Linked DNA regions of Prosthecobacter debontii. The protein of the gene in region 2 binds, or shares a complex with, the protein of the main gene of each other region. Links are inferred from orthologs where the notes say so. Each region holds a gene or a part of one and is shown on either strand. Other genes may lie near its edges.

What was found.
Region 1: the proteins of nuoB (region 2) and nuoD are in contact, whole or in part, in a cryo-EM structure (PDB 6KHJ), measured with the Thermosynechococcus vestitus proteins. The link is inferred for Prosthecobacter debontii from one-to-one orthologs. Residues at the interface, in WP_011056552.1 of Thermosynechococcus vestitus: Leu46, Met47, Tyr48, Thr50, Ala51, Cys52, Phe54, Ile55, Glu56, Ala58, Ala59, Ile61, Gly62, Ser63, Arg64, Phe65, Asn76, Pro78, Thr89, Thr91, Lys93, Met94, Ala97, Leu101, Met123, Phe124, Ser126, Asp127, Ser128, Tyr129; in WP_011057128.1 of Thermosynechococcus vestitus: Pro17, His18, His19, Pro20, Ser21, Met22, Val25, Arg27, Met29, Thr31, Ile38, Asp39, Cys40, Glu41, Pro42, Val43, Ile44, Gly45, Tyr46, Leu47, His48, Arg49, Gly50, Met51, Lys53, Ile54, Asn57, Arg58, Pro65, Tyr66.

What each region holds. Positions count from the first base shown.
Region 1 is NZ_FUYE01000003.1:9,315-20,273, forward strand. What follows is about bases 4,466-7,385. They hold nuoD (NADH dehydrogenase (quinone) subunit D), read right to left. Parts: upstream 6,596-7,385; coding sequence 5,336-6,595; downstream 4,466-5,335. Other genes in these bases: B5D61_RS04845 (sugar phosphate isomerase/epimerase family protein), read right to left, coding at 4,466-4,565; B5D61_RS04850 (NADH-quinone oxidoreductase subunit NuoE family protein), read right to left, coding at 4,794-5,294; rpsU (30S ribosomal protein S21), read right to left, coding at 6,783-7,013; B5D61_RS04865 (hypothetical protein), read right to left, coding at 7,104-7,385. In the rest of the region: RNA polymerase-associated protein RapA, read left to right, coding at 1-750; B5D61_RS04835 (hypothetical protein), read left to right, coding at 846-1,547; waaF (lipopolysaccharide heptosyltransferase II), read right to left, coding at 1,570-3,567; more of B5D61_RS04845, read right to left, coding at 3,651-4,465; more of B5D61_RS04865, read right to left, coding at 7,386-7,595; B5D61_RS04875 (Ig-like domain-containing protein), read left to right, coding at 8,060-10,426; accC (acetyl-CoA carboxylase biotin carboxylase subunit), read right to left, coding at 10,560-10,959.
Region 2 is NZ_FUYE01000011.1:29,702-40,489, forward strand. What follows is about bases 4,060-6,808. They hold nuoB (NADH-quinone oxidoreductase subunit NuoB), read right to left. Parts: upstream 5,828-6,808; coding sequence 5,291-5,827; downstream 4,060-5,290. Other genes in these bases: B5D61_RS16035 (sialate O-acetylesterase), read right to left, coding at 4,060-4,525; B5D61_RS16040 (NADH-quinone oxidoreductase subunit C), read right to left, coding at 4,656-5,234; B5D61_RS16050 (septal ring lytic transglycosylase RlpA family protein), read right to left, coding at 5,950-6,558; B5D61_RS16055 (alpha/beta fold hydrolase), read right to left, coding at 6,630-6,808. Outside these bases: B5D61_RS16020 (hypothetical protein), read right to left, coding at 1-42; B5D61_RS16025 (SMP-30/gluconolactonase/LRE family protein), read right to left, coding at 52-1,026; B5D61_RS16030 (amidohydrolase), read left to right, coding at 1,117-2,832; more of B5D61_RS16035, read right to left, coding at 2,972-4,059; more of B5D61_RS16055, read right to left, coding at 6,809-7,334; B5D61_RS16060 (fucose isomerase), read left to right, coding at 7,495-9,099; B5D61_RS16065 (exo-alpha-sialidase), read left to right, coding at 9,201-10,397; B5D61_RS16070 (glycoside hydrolase family protein), read left to right, coding at 10,533-10,788. UniProt on the Escherichia coli protein: NDH-1 shuttles electrons from NADH, via FMN and iron-sulfur (Fe-S) centers, to quinones in the respiratory chain. The immediate electron acceptor for the enzyme in this species is ubiquinone.

The DNA.
Region 1 (10,959 bases), on a different replicon or contig from region 2:
GACTTCGAAGAGTTCTTCATCCGCCTCGTCGATCACTTCGGCCTGCATGTGGAGGAGCATGGCAATCGCAGCTATGTGCTGATGCCCGCCCACCTCACCACCGATAAGTTCCCTGCCCTGCCTGATGAAGGCCTACTGGCTAGCTTCGACCGCACACGTGCACTCTCTCGCGAGAACATGGCTTTCCTCACCCAGGATCACCCCATCGTGCGCGGGGCACTGGATCTTTTGTTAGGCAGTGAAAACGGCAACAGCAGCTTCGGCCTTTGGCGCAATACTGGCAGCGAAGGTCTGATGTTGGAGACCCACTTCGTGGTCGAATGCATCGCCCCCGCCTCCCTGCATGTGGATCGCTTCCTGTCCTCCACACCGATCCGCATCGTTGTGGATCATAGCAGCAAGGATAGGCGAGATGACGCCGCCTTCATACAGGCCAAGATCGAAAAAGGCAGCCCCACACGCCTGCTCGAAAACGCCGGTATCAAGCGCAAGATCTTCCCCGCCATGATGAGCAAATCCAAAAAGCTCGCTGAAGCGGAAATGGACAAGCTGATCGCCGAAGCCACGGAAAAGATGAAGGCTCAACTCCAGGCCGAGAAAAATCGCCTGGAAGACCTGCGCCAAATCAACGACCACGTGCGCCCCGAGGAAATCACCGCCCTCGAAACCCAGATGACCGCCCTCGAAGAAGCCATCGGCTCCGCACGGGCACGCTTGGATGCCTTGAGACTGGTGCTACAGAGCACGTGATGAACGAAGCTGGGGAGCGAGTTTCTGACTGATCCCCTTCGAGTTCAAAACAAAGATATTGTATTCCTTCGCCAAGTTCAGCTACGGCTGGGTCAGTGAGTGCTATTCAATCAGTCCCCGAAGAACTCGCTAAATTCGAGAATCTACAAATTCAGCTCTCTGATATCAAGAGAGCTACCTCCATTCATACGGAGCTTATAGCACTGGCCGAATCGTTGGTTCGACGCTTCCCTCATGAGGCCGATGCTCATCATCTACTGGGTATCGCTTGGTATGAATACCCCTGTGCGTCTTCGTATCGGTCCTGGCGTTGCAAGAGTTCCTTAATGAAGGCCGTCCAGATCGAACCGGACCATCAATACGCTCTGCAATACCTTGCTTATCTAGCCTTCGATCAAGAGCGCTATGACGAAGCCCTGAAATTTCAACAGCAACTCAAACACGACTACTTCATCGAACGGGATCAAGAGTGGCGAGCATTGAAAAATGCCGAAACCTCTTTAGTTTGTAAGGTCCGAATCTGCTCAGATGAGCTTCCAGAGCAAGAATTCTCGGCTTTCTGCACATGGTATCTCGACGCTGAAAAACGAGAAAACTCCATCGACCCAAACGGTAGCTATGTGTGGCCTCAGGAACTCCGAGAACTAGCTGAGTGGTTGTTTGAAAACGGCACAGTCATCTCCGATGCGAAGCTTCAGAAGATTCTAAAATTTCTTCACCAAATCTCTTATCATAACACACTCCGCAACATGGAGCTCCGATCTTATACAGAGGCACTGCCTGATCTACATGGCTGAGGACTTTTAGCTCAGAACTTCATCACCCCACCACCGCCAACTGCTTCTCCACGGCCTCGGCCACTTGTTCAGGCGTCACTTTCGTCATGCACTCGTAGTGACCCAAAGGGCACTCGCGCTTGAAGCAGGGGCTGCAGGGAACGTGGTGACGGATGACGATGTGCTGTGAACCCAAAGGTCCAGTGAGCACAGGCTCCGTGGAGCCAAAGATGCTGACGGTTGGCACCCCCAAGGCAGCGGCGAGGTGCATAGTTCCTGTGTCATTGGTAACCAGCAGGTGGCAGGAACGCAGTTCCTGGATCAGCTCTGAAAGCTTGGTTTTACCCACCAAATTGGTGTGCGGTACGGAGCCCCCCACGAGCAGGGACAGTTCTTCACCCATTTTGGCCTCCCCTGGAGCGCCGTAAAAGGTCCACGCCGCATCGGCATGAAGGCTACTCACCTGCTGCATCACGGCCGCAAAGCGATCCATGGGCCAGCGTTTAGCCTGCCCGTATTCAGCACCGGCGCAGATGCCGATCTTCAATCCAGGCCCTGCCACCGGGCGTGCGGCCTGAGGCTCGCGTGATTCCAGCTTGGCCAGCTCCGGTTCCACATTCGCCCCGCAGCTCTTCGCAATGTGCAGGTAGCGCAGTGCATGGTGCATGGGAGGACCGGGTGCCTTTTTCGGCTCTTTGATGATCTGCGTGAGGAACCGAGAGCGAAGGGAGCCTTTGAACCCAACGAGACGTGGGATGCCTGCGAGCCAGAACTCCAGGGTGCTGCGGGTGGAATTGGTCAGCAGGATGGCAGCATCGAAGCGAATGCCCGTGGCTTTGATCCGGCGAGCCACGCTGAAGAGGCCCTCTTTGTTTTCCTTGCCGATGTAACGATCCACCTCGGGCTGGGACTCCCACAGCTCGCGCAGTTTTTCAGGGCCAAACACGGTCAGCTTGCAATCTGGGCGACCCGCTTTCATGGCACGCACAGCCGGGAAGGCCATGCAGGCATCACCTAACCAATTAGGCGACCGCACCAGCAGCTCAAAGGGCTGAAGTTTGGACTTATCGTAATCCGCCGGGAAGGCAATGCCGCGCTTATAATCATGCAGGAGGAAGCGCGGCTTTGGCAGCTTCCAGCGGTTATGCACCCAGAACCAGTTCTCGGGTTGGCGGCGCACCATCTGCTCCACGCTACGGTTCATCCAAACGGTGAGTCCATCCACAGTCTGTTTAACCTCGTGGGTGTCCACAGGCGCACTGCACACCATGCGCCAGCGGCCTGGACCATCATCATAAATGGCCATCGGCATCAGCACGCCATGGCTGCGCTGAGCCATCATGGCGGCGATAGGAGTGGTCGAGGCCAGACGATCAAAAAAGGGAGCCCATAGACCTTGATCCCCCGCATGCTGATCCACCAGCACACCGAGGCACCCCCCCTCCTTCATGTGTTTCATCGCCCCGGTGAAGCCATCCTGCCGATTGAAAAGCGTGTAACCCAGCTTACGCCGCCGCCGGATGAGCAAGTCATTGAGGAAGGGATTGCGTAACGGCTGATAAACCGTAGCCGGTTTGCGATCAAAAACGAAGAGGGTCGGCACCTGAGTAAGGATCTCCCAGCAGCTCAGATGGCAGACGAGGTAGAGGATGGGTTTCTTCTCCGCCATCGCCTTGCGGGTGTGCTCCATGCCTTCCACCTTCACCCGGGCCTCCACCTGGGCCTGCGTCATCATGGGCAGGCGGAAGCCGCACAGCACATTGGAAAACAGCGATTGGAAATGCTTTTTGGCCGTGTGGTGAATCCAGTGTTCATCCCTCTCACGACCGAAAGCGATGCGTAGGTTATGCTTCGCCAAACGACGGTATTTCCCGGCCACGTAAAAACCAATCGTGCCGACCACACGACCCACATACCAGACCAACTCCAGAGGCATCAGCCAGAGTGTGCCTTCGATGCAGCGAAAGAAGGCATACACCAGCCACTGGCTGATGCGTTCGAGTGTCTTGTTGCGATGTTTCTTTTTGGAGGCCTTGCCCATGCGCGCGTCCTCTTATGGCTCAGCGAGTTGCATTGCGCAACCATCGGAGGCGACACAGGGCGTGCGCGACAGTAATTTATGCCTCACGCCCAGTTCATCCACTCCTTGAGCACCTTGAGATCCCGCTGGTGAGCCTCACGGAATTCCTTGAGCACCGCAGGCGAGGTGGCATCCCCCTTCAGATACTCCAGGTGCAGGGAGATAGGACCGGCGAAATTGTTTTTCACCAGCATCTTAGCGAAGTCCGGGCTGACCTGCCCCTGACCGAGTGGGCAGTTTTCGCCTTTGCGGCCTTTCCACTGGAAGTCTTTGAAATAGACACCGCCCCAGTGGTCCTCGGTGAGTTTGGCGTTTGTCTGCCAAGAATAGCCGCCCTCAAGAGTCGCGTGGAAGATATCGAAGAGGAAGCCGAACTGCTTCGGATCATACTCCCGCATGATGGAATACATGTCCCAGATCGGTGCGGCCACATAGTCCTTGCCTGAGTGGTTCTGGAACAGGGGTTGGATGCCGATTTCAGAACTGAGCTGGACGAGATCTTTGATTTTCGGACGGAGATCCTGCAACTGCGGCCAGATGGGCTTGGTCAGGTCGTATTTGAAGTAGTTCATCCGGTAGCGCTTCACACCGAGAGCGGCTGCGGTGCGCAGGACTTTTTCCGTGTGTTGCTCGGCACTGACTTCATTGATACCGGAGGTCATGACGGTGAGCTCCAGCCCCTGTTTCTTCAGCGCTTCCACGTACTTAGGCAACTCCACCTCCACCGCTTCAGGCTCGATGTGACCCTTGGGTCGAATTGGCGACTCGACGCCGTCCACTCCCATCTCGACCGCGAGACTGGCGATATCTTCATACCCCAGTCCTTGCAGATGCTTGGTGAAGAAACACAGCTTATTGGTCCGCTGGCGCGAAGTGGCTGCGAAAGCTGGGCTGCCAGCAAAGGCGATGGAGCTACCCACAAGAGCAGCGTTTTTCAGGAAGGAACGGCGGTCAGGCATGGTGATGGGAGAAGAAACCGCGCAAGCGGAGGAATCTTGCAGGCTTTCCCTGCATACATTGACTCAAGAACGAGTTCACTCCTAGCTTCAGCCCCATATCCTAAAGTCTATTCACCCAAGCAGGCAAACATCGCAGGCTTCAACGTAATCCTGGCCAGCATCATGAGGCTTTTACCCCTGCATGATATCCATCGAACAGGAAACGGGCCCTCCCAGTCAATGTAACCTTTATTGATACTTCGCCAGCAGTTCACCAGCTTTGGCCGGATCGACTTTCTCAAAGAAGTCGTCCTCCACCATGCACACAGGGCCGAAGCCACAGCTGGCCAAACACTCTGCGAATTCGATGCTGTATTTCCCATCTTCACTCACCGCGATGGGGTGGTGGTGATCGGTATGGCTGCGATCAATTTTAGCCTCTTTGCAGAGGGAATCCATTAGCTCATAACTACCCGCCATAGCACAGGAAAGCGTGCGGCAGACACGGATATGATATTTACCTGGGGCACTCTGGCGGAAGCCTGGATAGAAGGTCACGACCTCCAGCACCTGGATAGGCTCCAACCCCAGCTTTGCGGCCACCCAGTTCACGATATCCTCGCTGATGTAGCGATAATGCTCCTGCATTAGATGAAGCAGAGGAAGCACGGCACTGCGCTTGGACACAGGGTAATGCGTAATCACCTCGTCCATCTTGCTTTCCAATTCTGCGGGGACTGCAAATGCCATCGTCGTCGTTCTAAAAAGTTCTGCTTCGTCTGCCGCCGGGCTTAGCGGTCACATTCACCCATCACAAAGTCCAAGCTACCCAGCACGGAAGGAATGTCGCTGAGCATATGTCCGGGCATCATTTTGGAGATGATGCTCAGGTTGATGAAGGAGGGGCTACGAATCTTCAAGCGATACGGCACGCCGCCGCCTTTGCTGTGGATGTAGAAGCCCAGCTCGCCTTTCGGGTTTTCCGCACCGAAATAAACTTCACCGGGAGGTGCGTCGATGCCCTGAGTGGCAATGATGAAATGGTGGATCAACTCCTCCATCTTCATGAGCACCCGTTCCTTGTTAGGAAGCAGCCCTTTGGCATCCGCCACATTGATGGGGCCACCAGGCAGGGTATCCATCACCTGACGCAGGATGCGCACGCTCTGGCGCATCTCTTCCATGCGAACCAGATAGCGATCATAGCAATCGCCCTTGGTGCCGATGGGGATATCGAATTCATACTTCTGATAATCCAGATACGGCTGGGTCTTGCGCAGGTCATGCTCCACACCGGAACCACGCAGGTTCGGGCCGGTCAGACCGTAAGAGATCGCATCTTCCTTGCTGATCACGCCCAAATCCTGAGTCCGGGCGATGAAGATGGCATTGCGAGTGAGCAGCTTATCGATCTCGTCGATCACTGGCTCCACCTCATTGAGGAACTTCCGCACCGCTTCCACAAAGCCATCTGGAAGGTCGCGAATCTGACCACCTACGCGGGTGTAGCTGGTGGTGAAACGAGCACCCGTAAGCTGCTCACAAAGGTTATAGATCTTTTCACGCTCCGTGAACGTGTAGAGGAAAACCGTCATGGCACCCACGTCCATGGCAAACACACCGACGCCGAGCAAGTGAGCCGAGATACGCGCCAGCTCACAGCAGATCACGCGAATGGCTCGGCCACGCTCAGGCACTTCCCAGCCCATCAGCTTCTCGACGGCGAGGGAGTAGGCCACGTTATTGGCCAGAGGAGCGAGATAGTCCAGACGGTCCGTGTAAGGCACGAACTGGTTGTAGTGCATGTTCTCGGCGATCTTTTCATCGCCACGATGCAGGTAACCGACGTCGGGTTCCGCTTTGGTGATGATCTCACCATCCAGCTCTAGGATCATGCGCAGCACGCCATGAGTGGCTGGGTGGGAGGGGCCCATATTCAGGACCAGCTTCTCGCCCACAATGTCATTGGTCGTCTCTTCAAGCCCGTCCAGGTGCATCGCAGCCTTCGCGGCGGTGTCCGGGGTCTCGTATTCACGGGTTACGGCAGGCATAATCAGGGTGGAAAGGACTATTCTCCGCCGCAGAAACAGCGGCAAGGCGAATTTGTGAAAAATTTCACAAGCTCAGATTCAAGAGCTCTAAAAGGTTAAGACCCACTCAAAAACACAAAAAGGCTGCCTGAACGAGCAGACAGCCTTTTTGAGGTTGGAAATCCAGACAACGAGCCCGGGAAAGAAATCAGGCTACGGGAGCCGAAGCAGCTTCAGGTGCCTTTGGCAATGTGAAGCGGAAACGGATCTTACCCCGCTTAGCGGCAGCACGGGCTTTGCGCTTGGTGCGCTCCTTTGGGTTCTCATGGGAGCGCAGACGGCGCATTTCCTCGAGGATACCTTCCATCTCGAGCTTGGTTTTCAGACGCTTGAGAGCGCGGTCAACTGGCTCACCTTTGCGGATTTGGACTTCGGGCATACTGATTCAGAGAAATGAGTTTGAAGAGGGGCGGCGATTGTAGAGGCTCCTGACCTTTCGTCAAATAGAAAGATGCCTTCTATCGCGCTTTTAAGCCTCAGCAGCCTCTGATTTGGAAGCAAGGCCATAATAACGCCGGCTGGGAAAACCAAAAATGAAGCCGCCAAAGATCCATATTTTAACGACTTGAACCACGAGTGCCGCTATGCCCACGCCCGGCCCAACTCGTTGGGCCAAGTCGGGTTCGGTCAAGAGGGGCAACAAACTTCCCACCATGAGAATTACCATAAAACAAGTCACGATGCGATGACTCCAGTGAGAGCGACCTCCGATCATCAAAACAAAGGCCGCCATGTAGCAGCCTAATGAAAGAGCCGTCGGACCATTCCACCCCATCGAATGCTGGCCGAATTCCTGCCAAAAAAACCACTGCCTTAACGACCAAGACAAGGCTCCTAGCACAAACACCATCAGCGCCAGCCACCACACCACAGGCCGTTTGGGTCGCGGGGATTGCAGACGACTCACATCACTCTTCGGAGGCTGATACGGATTCACCTCGTCGGAGTCAAAGTCAGACATAATGCAGTAAATGGATCGGCGAGGGTCGCTTGATTTCGCCAAGTTTCAAATCCAGAAAACGACCGACGTCACAGCAAGTCTGGTGCAGCCATCCAACCCATCTCGGTAGTGACGACGCCCCTTCCATAGGTCCTTGGCATGGAGACGGTGGGCGGATAGCCTTCTATCAAGAGCGTCATGTCGCTCTCTTCTCGTCGGTATCCGCTCCTTGAAAACGGACATAACCAAGCCGCTTTCGGAATCGCTGCATTTCGCGTCGCTTACGATAGGCCGGAGAAATGACCCCTCGCTTGTAGGTTTTGCGGATGATATCCCCATCAATTTAGGAGCGATCATGTGATATACGATCATTTTGATGGATAAAACAATTATAAAATCTTGAGTGAGTCTACTCAGACATCATCAAGCGAAGGACAATCACAGGATCGCTTAGGTACTGTCATTCACATTACCCCTCGCCTATCATGAAAACACTTCAAAATGACCCTCTCTCGGTCGATGGTAGCCCTTGCCTTCAAGGGCTTGTTCAGTCTTACACACTGAAATATTTGTTCGCTTTCTTATTAAGTTTAATCGCACTAGCGTCACCACCACCTGCACATGCAGATCCAACGCTTGATGATCTCGTCATCGTTGATGTGGGTCCAGATTCAGCCGAGGTGAAGGTCGAACTTCCGTCTCTCTTTATTGGCACGGTCAAACTGATCTACACCGATGAGGAAGGCACAACGAATGAAGTCGTTAAGCTCAACGTCAATGCACTCAACTTGGTCGACCTTACGCTGCCTATCCAAGTCACAGGCCTTGTCCCGGATACCGCCTACACTGTCCGCGCAGTGGCTACGGGCCTTTTGGGTACAGTCTACAATACCGCAGATGCGGTTCTTGAAACTCTGCCACTCGATGGCGACCCACTCCTCGACCTAGTGGCGGTGGAGGTAGGAACGGAGTCAGCAGAGTTGAACATTGAGTTACCAGAACTTTTTACGGGCACGGTGACTGTCGTTTACGAGGATGAAAACGGAAATGTGAACACGGAGGTGATCACCGACGTGGCCGGTCTAACCAGTCTGGACGTCAATCTGAATGATCTCCTTGCAGGCACCACTTATACTGTGCAGGCCTTAGTGGATGACCTCCTTGGGACGATCACTGAAACGGTAACTATCATTGTGGACACACTCCCACTACCAGCTACTGAAGCACCTGAGGCGGTCACCACCACGGCCACGAACATCACCACCACCAGTGCGACCTTGAACGGGACAGTCGATCCCAACCAGTCTTTAACCGTCTATTATTTCGAGTATGGCAAATCTACCGCCTACAGTAGCAGCACGCTCCCCGCTCCCCTCGTCGCGGGTGACAGCCCGGTGGCAGTTCCAGGTCCGATCAGTGGTCTGACGCCCAACACACTCTACCACTTCCGCATCGTCGCCACCAACAACGCTGGCACCAGCCGTGGCAGCGATGCCACTTTCACTACAGAGGCAGTGCCACCCAACACTCCTAACACAGCGCCTGTGGCATCGGATGACTTCATGTATCCCCAAGGAAACGCCACCTCCGTCGCAGTGCTGGACAACGACACCGATGCGGAGGGCGATCCCCTCACCATCTCAGAATTCACCCAGGGCACGAGCGGCACTGTGACGACGGGTCCCGACAACACGTTGGTTTACACGCCGGGACGTAATTATCGGGGGACAGATTCCTTCACCTATACCATCACAGATGGTGAGTTCAGTGATACAGCCACTGTTTACGTCCAGGACTACTACCAAGCCACCACCGGTATCTACAACGGTCTTGTCTCCAACACGACTCCGACGAATCGCAACACGGGTGTTCTTACATTGAAGGTCAACAAACGCAGCTCTTACACCGGCGTGCTTCAACTTGGCGGCCTGAGATATCGTTTTAAAGGTGCCTTTGACCCTTCCGGCAATTCGGTCGTTAATGTCAATCGATCCAAGCTTACGCCAGTCAACATCAGCCTCCATCTCAATCCTTTCCGTGGAGCAGTGGAAGGCACGATCCTGGTGGATAATTTCAGTTCGACTACTGTAGCGAAACGCTGCCCCTATAACATCAAGTCTAACCAGACTGCACACTACGGCCGCTACAATGCTGTGCTGAATCCCGCCGTCGGCCCCAATGTGCCGTTAGGCAACGGTTACATGGTCTTCAGTATAGGCAAGACCGGAGGGGTCCGCGTATCTGCCAGACTGAGTGACAATCGCCCATTTACCACCTCAGCTTATCTCGCGGCAGACGGCACCTTCCCTCTCTACAATGGCATCTATCCAGCCAATTTCAGCGAACGTGGCAGCTTGGGTGGCCTAGTCACCTTGGAAAATCCTGCCACGGCAGGCAACGGCAGCCTGACGGCCAGTAGCACTCTACGGTGGTACAAGCCCCCTCAGAGATCGGGCTTGTATGCTTCTGGTTTTACTGCCGACGTGGATCTAACAGGGTCTCGCTATGGAAAACCTGTCACTGGAACTCGTGTCTTCCAGGTGGACAATAGCAATGGTCAAGTGAAGGTGACTATCACAGATGGTAACCTGAGTTCCCCGATTTCTGCCACCTTCATCTGGGCCACGAACAATAAATTGGTCGCCACGGGTCCAAATCCGGGAAATGTGCAGATCAAGATATCACCAAGCACTGGGGCATTCTCAGGTAGGTTTGTAGACCCAGGTACTGGGCTAAAGAGGAGCTTTCGAGGGGTGATCACTCAGCGGCAAAAATATGGCAGCGCCCTATTCCAGGGCTTCACTCACACTGGCACTGTCACCCTTTCTGAAAGTGGCTTCGAACCTAACTGAATCTTCGACACTCCAACAATTCGTTAATTCCTGCATAAACCAAACGGCGCAGTCCTAGCGGGCTGCGCCGTTTTTTTGAATACTTTGCTGTGAACGTTAACGTCTTGAACAAACAATCGTTAACACGCCCATCTTACCCTTTCATCCCTTCCTGGCGGAGGAAGTTCTCCACCCAGGTGATGTCATACTGGCCGTTTTGAAAGTCACTGGTGGTCAGCACTTTGCTCTGGAGAGGGATCGTGGTCTTGATGCCCTCCACCACGAACTCACCCAAAGCACGGCGCATGCGACGAATCGCGATGTCTCGCGTAGCCCCCGTGACGATGAGCTTGGCGATCATCGAATCATAGTAAGGAGGCACTTCGTAACCGGAATAGACGTGCGTGTCTACGCGCACGCCACGACCACCGGAGGTATACCACAGATTGATGCGGCCTGGGCTGGGGGCAAAGTTACGGGACGGGTCTTCAGCATTGATACGGCACTCGATGGAGTGACCGCGTGCGGTTGCATTCAACACGTGTTCACTTAGA
Region 2 (10,788 bases):
CAAGATCAGCAGCGCTATGGTGACGGTGGTTCGTATGGGCAAAAAGGGGGGTCAGTATCCTTGGATTCGAGTCTTCACCCTTAGCAAGAACATGTCCGCCGTGATGTACATCGTGTCTTTTTCGGGACCACCCCAGGCGCAGTTGCCCGTATTTTGGCCGGTGAGAATGGTGCCCATATGCTTGCCCTGAGGGCTGAGAATCAAGACGCCGCCCGGGCCCGTGGTCCAGATGTTCCCTTGCGTATCCACTTTCATGCCGTCGCAACTGCCTTTGCGCTCCGCAGATTTCAGCGCCTGGGCATTAAAGATCACGCGACCGTTTTGGACGCTGCCATCCGCTTGCAGGTCATAAGCCATCACCCGCGCTGCCTCTTTGTCGGAGATCGCGAGGTAGAGGATCTTTTCATCTGGGCTCAGGGCAATGCCGTTGGGCCAGCGTATGTCGTCGATGATCAGGCTGACTTTGCCATCCGTGTCCACACGATAGATTCCATGATAAGGGGCGTCCTGCTCCACGCCTTTTTTCATGCCGTAGGGAGGATCGGTGAAGAAGATCTGACCGCTCCTGGCAATGACGAGATCGTTGGGGCTATTGAAACGCTTACCGTTATACTGATCGGCCAAGGTGGTAAAGCTGCCATCTTTTTCGAGACGAGCGATGCGGCGTTCTCCTTGTTGAGTCAGAATGAGATTTCCCTGCGCATCCAGGGCTAGGCCATTGGAACCTTGGCCCGTGCCATCCAAGCTGCCGCTGGGTCTCAGGCTGATGAAGGCGTTCTTATCACCCTCCTTCCAACCGAATACGGTATTTTCCGGCACATCCGAAAACAGGATTTGTCCGTCTTTCCAAACCGGACCTTCGGACCAATTGAACCCAGAAGCCAGGACCTCGATCTTGGCGTCTGGGGCCAGGAGTTGATCGATAGCCGGGTCCAGACGCTCAATGCCACCCTGAAAGTCAGGGGCGGGCTCAGCCGCTAAAACCGAAGCGAGGCTGAAAAGAGGAAGCAGAAGGTGCTTTTTCATGAGAGGCAAGAGACTACGAAGGGATTGGACTGGTGATCAAGTGCTCAGTTATGAGCATAAAAAGTGTCGTCTGGTTCGCGTTGTTAGTGCATGCGCATAGCAACGGCTCTTTGCCTCTCCCTCGGTCTCCTTTCTGAAGCGGCTCTGGCGGCCCCCGATTTGATTCTTCACCACGGTCGAATCGTTACGATGGATGAGGCCTTGAGCTTCAGCGAAGCCGTCGCTGTGGAAGGAGGCCGTATCATCGCCGTGGGTGATAATGACAGCGTGCTGGGCCTGAAAGGCGAAAGAACGGAGTTGTTGGACCTAAAGGGAAAGACGCTGATGCCTGGGCTTATGGACTCTCATGTGCATCCAGGCTCCGCTGCCATGATCGAGTTCGATCACGAAATCCCGACGATGGAAACCATTGCCGATGTACTGGCTTACCTCACCTCTCGTGTGAAAGCGTCAAAACCGGGGGATCTCATCAGCCTGCGGCAGGTCTTCATCACACGACTGGAAGAGAAGCGCTATCCGACACGAGCCGAACTCGATTTGGTGGCTCCTGAGAATCCTGTGGTCTTTTCCACGGGTCCTGATGCCATGCTCAATAGTCTGGCTTTAAAGCTCGCAGGCATTGATCGGAACTACCAACTGCCCAAAGAGAGCCCGGCCCGGGTGGAGAGCGACGCCAAGGGTGAACCCACCGGTTTGCTTCGCAGCTTCAGCCCCAAGATTGCGGCGAAGGCCGTGACCCGTTCTCCCACGGAGGCAGATCGTTATGAGCGCACGCAAGCCTTGTTTCGGGATTACAACAGTGTTGGCCTGACGACCGTTGCGGATCGGGATTGCAGCTTTGGGCAAACGGCGCTGTATGAGAAACTGCATCAGAACGGAGATCTCAGCGTGCGCATGCGTGTCTCGATGAGCATCCCGGCGATGAGCCTCTGGCCCGCCACCCAGAAGGCCATCGAAGAAGTAGTCGCCAGTCCCTTGACCCAACCCAGCACGGATCTACAAATCATCGGCACCAAGGTTTATCTGGATGGAGGCATGCTCACGGGCAGTTCCTTCATGACCGAGCCCTGGGGCATAAGTGAAGCCTATGGCATCAGCGATCCGGAGTATCGCGGTGTGCAGAAGATCTCCGCAGATCGGCTGAAGCAATTGGTGGAGATGGTCACCGCATCAGGCTTGCAATTCACCGCTCACTCCGTGGGAGACGCGGCGGTGAAGCTGCTGGTGGATACCTATGAGGAGGTCAATAAGACCCACTCCGTGCGTGATGCGCGCAGCTCCATCACCCACTGCAACTTCATGCAGCCCGAGTCCATCGCCAAAGCCGCACGGCTGGGGGTGTGCATCGATCTCCAGCCCATTTGGCTGCACATGGATGGCCTCACCTTGACGGGCCATTTCGGGCAAGAGCGCATGAAGATCTTCCAACCTCTCCGGGCGTGTTTTGATCAAAAAGTCATCGTTGGCGGTGGCAGCGATCACATGCAGAAGATCGGCTCTTTTCGCAGTGTGAACCCTTACAATCCCTGGCTGGGCATGTGGACCGCCATCACGCGTAAGGCTGGCAAACTCAATGAGCCCGTGCATGCAGAAAACGCCATCACGCGTGAGGAAGCCCTTCGCCTTTACACCACGAACAACGCCTACCTGCTGAAGCTGGAAAAAGACACCGGCTCCATCGAGAAAGGCAAGCTCGCCGATTTGATCCTCGTCGATCGTGATCCGCTGGATTGCCCCCTTGATGATCTACCGCAGACTCAGGTGTTGAAAACCTGGTTGGGCGGCAAGGTGGTGTTTTCGCGTTGATACTCCGATATCGAGTCGCGTTGATGTCGGCGAAGGATGCTTGTGTCTCCCAGCTCTGGGTTCCAATCACAAAAAACCCCTGCCACATTCGAAATGGGGCAGGGGTCGGTGAGTGTTGATTTCTCGAGCCTCTTTGGGATTACGGCTTTGGCTTGGTGGACATCGGGAAGTCGTCCGAGCGGAAAGGGGTAACAGGCAGACCGTCGGTGGTGTAGAGATTGCACACGGGGTTGTTGGCCCAGGCATAGCGGACGGCGACAGGTTTAGCCACCTCTGGTGCGCTGACTTCGACCGTGTCTTTGCCGATGATCTTGGCGGTGGCCCAGACCCACTTCTGATCTTCACCACAGATGGCAAAGCCCTTCACTTCGGTCACGTCCACGGTGCGCAGAGTGGAGCCGAAGGTGTCCAGGGTGACGATGGCTTTGTTACCGTTGATGGCGAGGGATTGGTATTCAGGGCTGCGATAGGGCAGCTTCAGACCGTAGTCTTTCACGAGTGCCCAGCGGGCGAGGCGCTCAGCCACATCGCGCTTGTTGCGGGGGTGGATGTCATTGGTTTCACCGAGGTCGATGATGACGGCTTGACCACCATTCTTGATCGCGAATTGAGTCTTAGTCTGGCTTTCACGAAGCTCAGCCCAGGGGCTCTCGACAGGAGTGGGCGTTTCAGGCATGAAGTCGGCCAACTGCACCCAGTAGAAAGGGAAGTCACCCTGCTTCCATTCGGTGCGCCAGTGTTGGATCATGAGCGGGAAAAGATAACCGTATTCATAGGCGCGGCCGGCGTTGGATTCACCTTGATACCAGATGGCTCCTTTGATGCCGTAACCGATGGTGGGGAGGAGTACACCGTTGTAGATGTTTGCGGGGCGGGCATTACCGCTGAGGGTTTGTTGTGGGCTCTGGGGAGCACGTGTCGCGAAGGGTTGCTTCGCTCTAGCGGCTTCGTCTTTCTGGTTGGTCCAGGCCGCCATGGCTTTGTCGTAGTCCTGTTTGGCCTTCTCACTGACGAGGTCCTTTTCGCGCTGAACCCATCCATCCATCAGGCCTTTGAATCGGGCGTCCTTCTCCAGCACATCCCGCCGAACCCACGCCTCGGCAGCGCTGCCACCCCAAGCGTTGTTGATTAGCCCCACAGGCACGTCCAACATCTTATGCAATGTGCGACCGTAAAAGTAACCCACGGCACTGAAGGGGCCGACGGTCTCAGGGGAGCACTCTTTCCACTCGCCTTTGAAATCTTTTTGAGGCTCCTGGGTGCCGACTTGGGGGACTGAGATCAGACGGATGTTGGGAAACTTAGCCATGGCGATCTCCAGATCGGCGTCCCAGGTGCTGCCCACATTCCACTGCATGTTGGATTGGCCCGAGCAGATCCAGACTTCACCCACGAGCACGTTTTTGATCTCGCGGGCATTGCTGCCTTGGATGGAAATGGTAGCAGGCTGGGCATTGGCAGGCACGGGGTCCAGCGTCACCGTCCACTTGCCATCCGCACCGGCTTTGGCGGTCTTGGTCTGGCCAGCAAATTTCACCGTCACATCCGTGCCGGGTGTATCCCAGCCCCAGAGGGGATTGGCCTGCTTCTGCTGAAGCACCATGTTATCGCCAATGATGGCGGGCAGCTTGATTTCTGCACTGGCGGATAGAGCCAGGGCAGCCAGGAGGGACGTGATCGCAAGAGTGCGCATAAGTGAGAGCGCACTAATACGTCAGCAAGGGATGAAACCCTTCGTGAAGAGTCGCTTTTTACGGCAGTCCTTTCACCTGATCACAGTTTAGGAGCAAAGCTTGCCTATGACGACTTCAAGCTTCCCCAAATCAATCAATCGCTCGGCGTGACCGAGGCTCAGCGGCGATGGTGTCATCGGCTCCGGCGCTGGTGACGAAGGGCCCGTCGGCCATCGGGGCGATGCCCGTGAAAGCCACCTCAGGCATATCGCTCGGCTTGCCGGCCAGAGGGAATTCCTTGCGCAGGGGGAAGTAGGGGTAGCCTTCCCACATGAGGATACGGCGCAGGTCGGGGTGACCTGCGAACTTGATGCCCATCATGTCATAGACCTCCCGCTCATGCCAATCGGCTGTGGCCCAGATGTCGCTCACGGTCGGCACGTTGTCCTCTTCGCCATCCGGGATCTGGGCTTTCACGCGCAGGTGTTGGAGATGTCCGTAGCCGTAGAGCTCATAGACCATCTCGAAGCGAGGCTCCTGACCCATATGATCCAGGCTGGAGATATCTACGAGATAGTCGAAGTTCAACTCGTCGCGGCAGTATTTCAGCAGCTTTTTAGCACTCTCCAAAGTGACCTGGACGGTGTGCTCACCACGAAATTCGACCGTGCCGAGGACGGCTGGACCGAATTTGTCTTTCAGAGCTGAAACCATTTGTGCGGCGTTCATGAGAAAGGGAAGGGGGGCTAGACCTGAAAAAGGGAAGACGGCGGTAGCGGTAGGAATCAGGACAATTCCAGTTCGTTGATGAACTCGCGCTTCTGTGCGGCGGTGGATTCTTCGTTTTCGATCTTGCGCTGAAGGCGCATCAGGCCTTCCAGCAGTGCCTCAGGGCGTGGAGGGCAGCCAGAGATATAGATGTCCACCGGGATGAGGTTATCGATGCCCTGAAGCACGGCATAGCTGCGATACATGCCACCGCTGGAGGCGCAGGCACCCATGGCGATGCACCACTTGGGCTCGGGCATCTGGTCCCAGATACGCTTCACGGCGAGAGCCATCTTGTAGGTCACAGTGCCAGCCACGATCATGACATCGGCCTGACGAGGGGAGAAACGCATCACTTCAGCGCCGAAGCGGGAGAGGTCATACCGGCTGCAAGCGGCGGCCATCATTTCGATCGCGCAGCAGGCCAGACCCATCGGCATCGGCCAGAGGGAATTTTTGCGCATCCAGTTGATTGCCGCGTCCAGCTTAGTGAAGACGACGTTGCCCTCGATTTTCGAATCGTAAGCGGCGTGAGTTTCAGCAGGGACGACCATAGCTAGAGTGGGAAAAAGGGTGGAACGCCCAAGAAATACGCCCCGGCAACCCCCCCGGCAACCCGTTTGTGAAAGTTTTCACAAGCTGCGGACTTGCCAGTCAGGCGAAGACCTGGCTCCGATTAGAACGTCCGTAATCCGGGAGGTGGGGCACCGGCCCCATTGAAGGCAGGGGCATTGGGAGCCCCCGCTGCGGGCTGTTGCACTTGATAGCCGCCTCCGTTCTGCGGGGTGTAGCTGGGATAACTCTGAGTCGGCTGAGGGGTATACCCGCCGCCATAAGCAGGCTGGGGCTGGTAGGTGGGTTGAGGAGAATAGCCGCCTCCATAAGCCGGAGCTGCCTGATGGGGGGTGCCATAGGCACCGCCCGCCACAGTCTTCGCTGTGACTTCGACCTGTCCCATCTGCATGTAAGGGATGCCGATGTACTGAGCGGCGACGCTGGAGAGATTAATGATCCGCCCAGGGTAATAAGGGAAGCGGTCGTTGATCGTGACGTTGACCTTCCGGCCATTCATGATGTTTTTCACCGTGACCACGGTGCCGAATGGCAGACTGGTGTGGGCCGCAGTGTAAGCCTGCGGGTGGTAAAGTTCACCGGAGGAAGTCGGGCGGCCAGTGTAGTGATCAGCCACGTAGGAGGCCCAGCCCTGTTCGCGATAAGCAGGTGGCCGCGAGGCGCAACTCACTAGGGCCAGCAATGCGAGAGAAAGAATCTGGCGACAAAACATTCTGCTCAGTTCATACACAAAGAACGGTCTGACGTCATCCTTATAATCTAAGAAGCTTTCTCCTATAGATGCTAAGAGGAGACGGAGAGCAGGGTGTCGTCCGGTTCCCACGTCTTGTGGGGTAGAAAACAGCCGTCTTTGAGAAAGCGTTCCACCGCCCGGAGCACTGTGGGTCGCCACATCATGAAGGTGTGATCTGCGGGAGTGACCATAAAGTCCGCCTGTCCCTCTACCCACCCGCCTGAAACCGTTACGATGCCGTCAGACTCGGGTCCCAGGATTTCCCGGAAGAACGGAATCACGGGTTTATTGCCCATGATCACTCCTGTGCCCGGTGGCACGACACCCAGTTGGCGGGGCGTGCTGTTTTCATCCACCCCGAGTTCGTCAACGACCGGACCCAGCAGCCAGCGCGGCCAACGATAGTGAGCCAGCCTTTCCAGCACCTCACTGCCTTGATTCGGTGGCCCGAGCATGACCGTCCGACCCAGAGGGAAACGACGATCCCTGGAAACGGCCCATTGGCGGAAAAGAATCCCGCCAAGGGAATGGGTGACGAAATGAACCCGCTCTCCTGGACGAAGTTGGAGTCGGTCCAAGACGGGCTGGAGACGTTTTTCCACCGCACTCTGGATCGACATCCGACGGGAGGGATAACCCACACTGACCACACGATACCCAGCTTTCCACAACCAGAACCGAACCGGCATCAGGCTACGCGGTGTCCGTCCTAGTCCGTGGATCAAAACCACAGTGTCTTTCAGGCGGTGAGGCATGGACTAGTATACTCACCCGCCCTGAAGAGAGCGTCAACTTACTCAATGCTGGCAGGTTGTCAGGAAAACGGATGAATCAAGAATCGTCAATCCTCCGGCAAGAATGAGCAGCAGGGAGGAATTGCCTCTGGAACTGGCTTTGAGACAAGCTCAGCCAACCATGCCAACCCGCCGATTCATTCAGCTCGTCGCCAGCGGTGACCTCCGCCTCTCTGCCAACCAAACCTGCTGGCCCGCCCAAAAAGCCATGGAGGATGCGTTGGCTAAAGCGCTCAAGGCCGAAGGTTATGAGATCAAACGTGCGCATCCCTACGATGCCAAGAAAAAACACGGTTTCATCGCCAGCCAGCGTGAAGGAATTGAGGTTTTCCGCAACATCGATCCAGATGCGCCGCTGATTGTGGCTGAGGCAGTATGGCAGTATTCCCATCACGTTTTAGCAGGGCTGACCACGCATCGGGGACCGATCCTCACCGTCGCTAACTGGAGCGGCCAATGGCCTGGCCTCGTCGGATTGCTCAACTTGAACGCCTCCCTCACCAAGGCGGGGGTGCGTTACTCCACGCTTTGGAGCGAAACTTTCACGGATACGTTTTTCAAAAATGGACTCAAGGAATGGCTGACCACCGGCACGGTGACGCATGATCAGTCTCATGTGCGTCCGTTGTCGCTTCTCAAGCTGCCTGCGGATGAAGAGCAAGTGGGCCGTGATTTTGGTCGCCGTTTTCGCCAGAACAAAGCCATTCTGGGGGTCTTCGATGAAGGATGCATGGGCATGTTCAATGCCATCATTCCTGATGACCTCTTCCACGCGGCGGGCTGCTTTAAAGAACGCCTCAGCCAATCCACTTTGTTCGCAGCCATGCAGACGGTGAGCGATGGGGATGCCGCCGAAGTCTATGCCTGGTTGAAGAAAAAGGGACTGCAAATGCAGTTAGGTCAAAATGATGCGATGGAGCTGACGGAGCCGCAAATCCTCCTGCAATGTAAAATGTACATCGCTGCAGTTCGTTTGGCGGATGAGTTTGGCTGTGATGCCATCGGTATCCAATATCAGCAGGGATTGAAGGATCTCACCCCGGCCAGTGATCTGGTGGAAGGTATGCTCAACAACGTTGACCGTCCCCCGGTGCGCAGTGCGGATGATAAACGAATCTTGTTTGAAGGAGAGGCCCTGCCGCACTTCAATGAGGTGGACGAGTGCGCTGGGCTGGATGGCCTTGTGACCTATCGTCTGTGGCGAGAGTTGGGCTTTACGCCGGAAAACACCCTTCATGATCTGCGCTGGGGCCAACAATACGGCGATGACTATGTCTGGGTGCTGCTCATCAGCGGTGCTGCGCCGCCCGCTCATTTCATCGGTGGTTGGAAGGGGGCGAGCACGGAACGACAGCCCTCCATGTATTTCCGCCTGGGTGGAGGTACTTTGAAGGGAGTTAGCAAACCCGGACACATTGTGTGGAGTCGTGTCTTCGTGATGGATGGGGTCTTGCATTGCGACATCGGTGTGGCGGAGGTGGTGAAGCTGCCTGAAGCGGAAACCGAGCGCCGCTGGCAGGAAACCACGCCGCAATGGCCGATCATGCACGCGGTGCTCAAGGGTGTGAGCCGGGATCAGATGATGGCGCGACATAAGTCCAACCATATCCAGGTCGTCTATACACCGAACGCCAAGCAAGCCCACCGTGCGGCTCGCATCAAGGCCGCCGCCATGGCCGAACTCGGCGTTCATGTCTCCCTCTGTGGCGAGGTGAAAGCGAGTTAAGCCTTCACCGCTCGAAACATCCTTGCCGGAAACCCGTTTGATCACTGCTAGCCGGTGAGCAAATGGGTGTTTTGTAATCGTCTCGGCAATGCCTGATGCCTATGAAATCATTCCTTTACCTGGCTACAGTTCTCCTCGCAGTCGGTGTGAACCATGCTGCCGATCTCCCGCCCATGCTCGATCTGCCAGGCGTTGGCCAAGACCCAGATCGGATTGACTTTCAGAAGCTACCGGTTCTCAAGGGAGATCATGGCTTGGTAACGCATGGCGATGCCCAATGGAAGTTCCGGCTGCATAACTACTTGGCTTATCATGAGGGGAAATACTGGTGCATCTGGAGTCATGGACCCGTCATCGAGGACAATCCCACTCAGCATGTACGCTTTGCCACGAGTCCGGATGGTCTTCAGTGGAGTGACGATCACATCTTGATGCCGTCATCTCCTCAGAAAGGCTTTCGCTACATCGCTCGCGGATTATGGGTCAGGGAGGGAAAATTGATCGCCATCGCAAGCCATGATGAGGCTTTCGATGATCGTGGGCGAGTGCACTTTTTCGGCAAAAGCCTGAAGTTGATGGCGTGGGAATGGCAGCCTCAAACTCAAACGTGGAAAGAGCTGGGAGTCATGATGGAAGACGCCATCAATAACTTTCCTCCTCAAAAAATGCCTAACGGAGAGTATGGCATGCTGAGGCGAGATCATGAGCGTAAGGTGTCCATGATGTTTGGAGGCGTGACTTCGCCTTTGGATTGGAAAGCCGTGCCTCTCGTGGCTTACCAAAGCGAGGATGGCTTTCGCCCCGAAGAGCCGGATTGGTGGTCACTTCCTGATGGTCGCTTGCTTGGGCTCTTTCGGGATAACAGTGGATCCTTTCGTTTCTATCGCGCTCTTTCGAGTGATCATGGCCGTACCTGGACGAATCCGGAGAAAACCAACTTTCCCGATGCCACCAGCAAGTTCTTTGGCCTGCGCACGAGTCAGGGGTATTACGTCTTGATCTCGAACGCGAATCCCAAGCAGCGTAACCCTCTCTGTCTCTCCACCTCGGAGGATGGAGTCACCTTCACCCGCATGGCAGCCTTACCGATTCCACAAACGTTGCCTGCAGATCCGAAGATCCAGCAACCTTTGCGCGTGGGACCTGTGGAAACTTTCCAATACCCGCACGTGGTAGAGCAAGATGGGCATTTGCTGATCGCTTTCTCGCGGCGCAAGCAAACCACCGAGGTGATCAAGGTGGCGCTGGCAGAGGTCGATGCACTTCGTTCCAACAAGGCTCCTTATCCCGTCCGCTAGTTGCCCGCGAGGCTCCCTTTAACCCAGATGATGCGATCACTCCTCATGGCTGGCTACCTTACGTTCTTGGGTGGCATCTCGTGGAAATCATGTTTCGGAGCAGAGGATGCACGACCGGCTTTTCAACCTGTGGGCATGTGGAGTTGGGACAACTGGTTCGTGCATGATGGTAGCCGCTGGCACGCCTTTTATCTACAATTGCCCAAAGCCGTCGGCCTTGATCGACGGTGGAAAAACAATGACTTCTACAAACACGTCGGGCATGCCACCTCCAGTGATCTCTTGCATTGGCAGGATCAAGGCCCAGCTCTAGGAGCGCTCTCGGGCACATGGAATGATCGCCACATCGCGACAGGCAGCATCATCAAACATCAGGGACGTTGGTGGATGT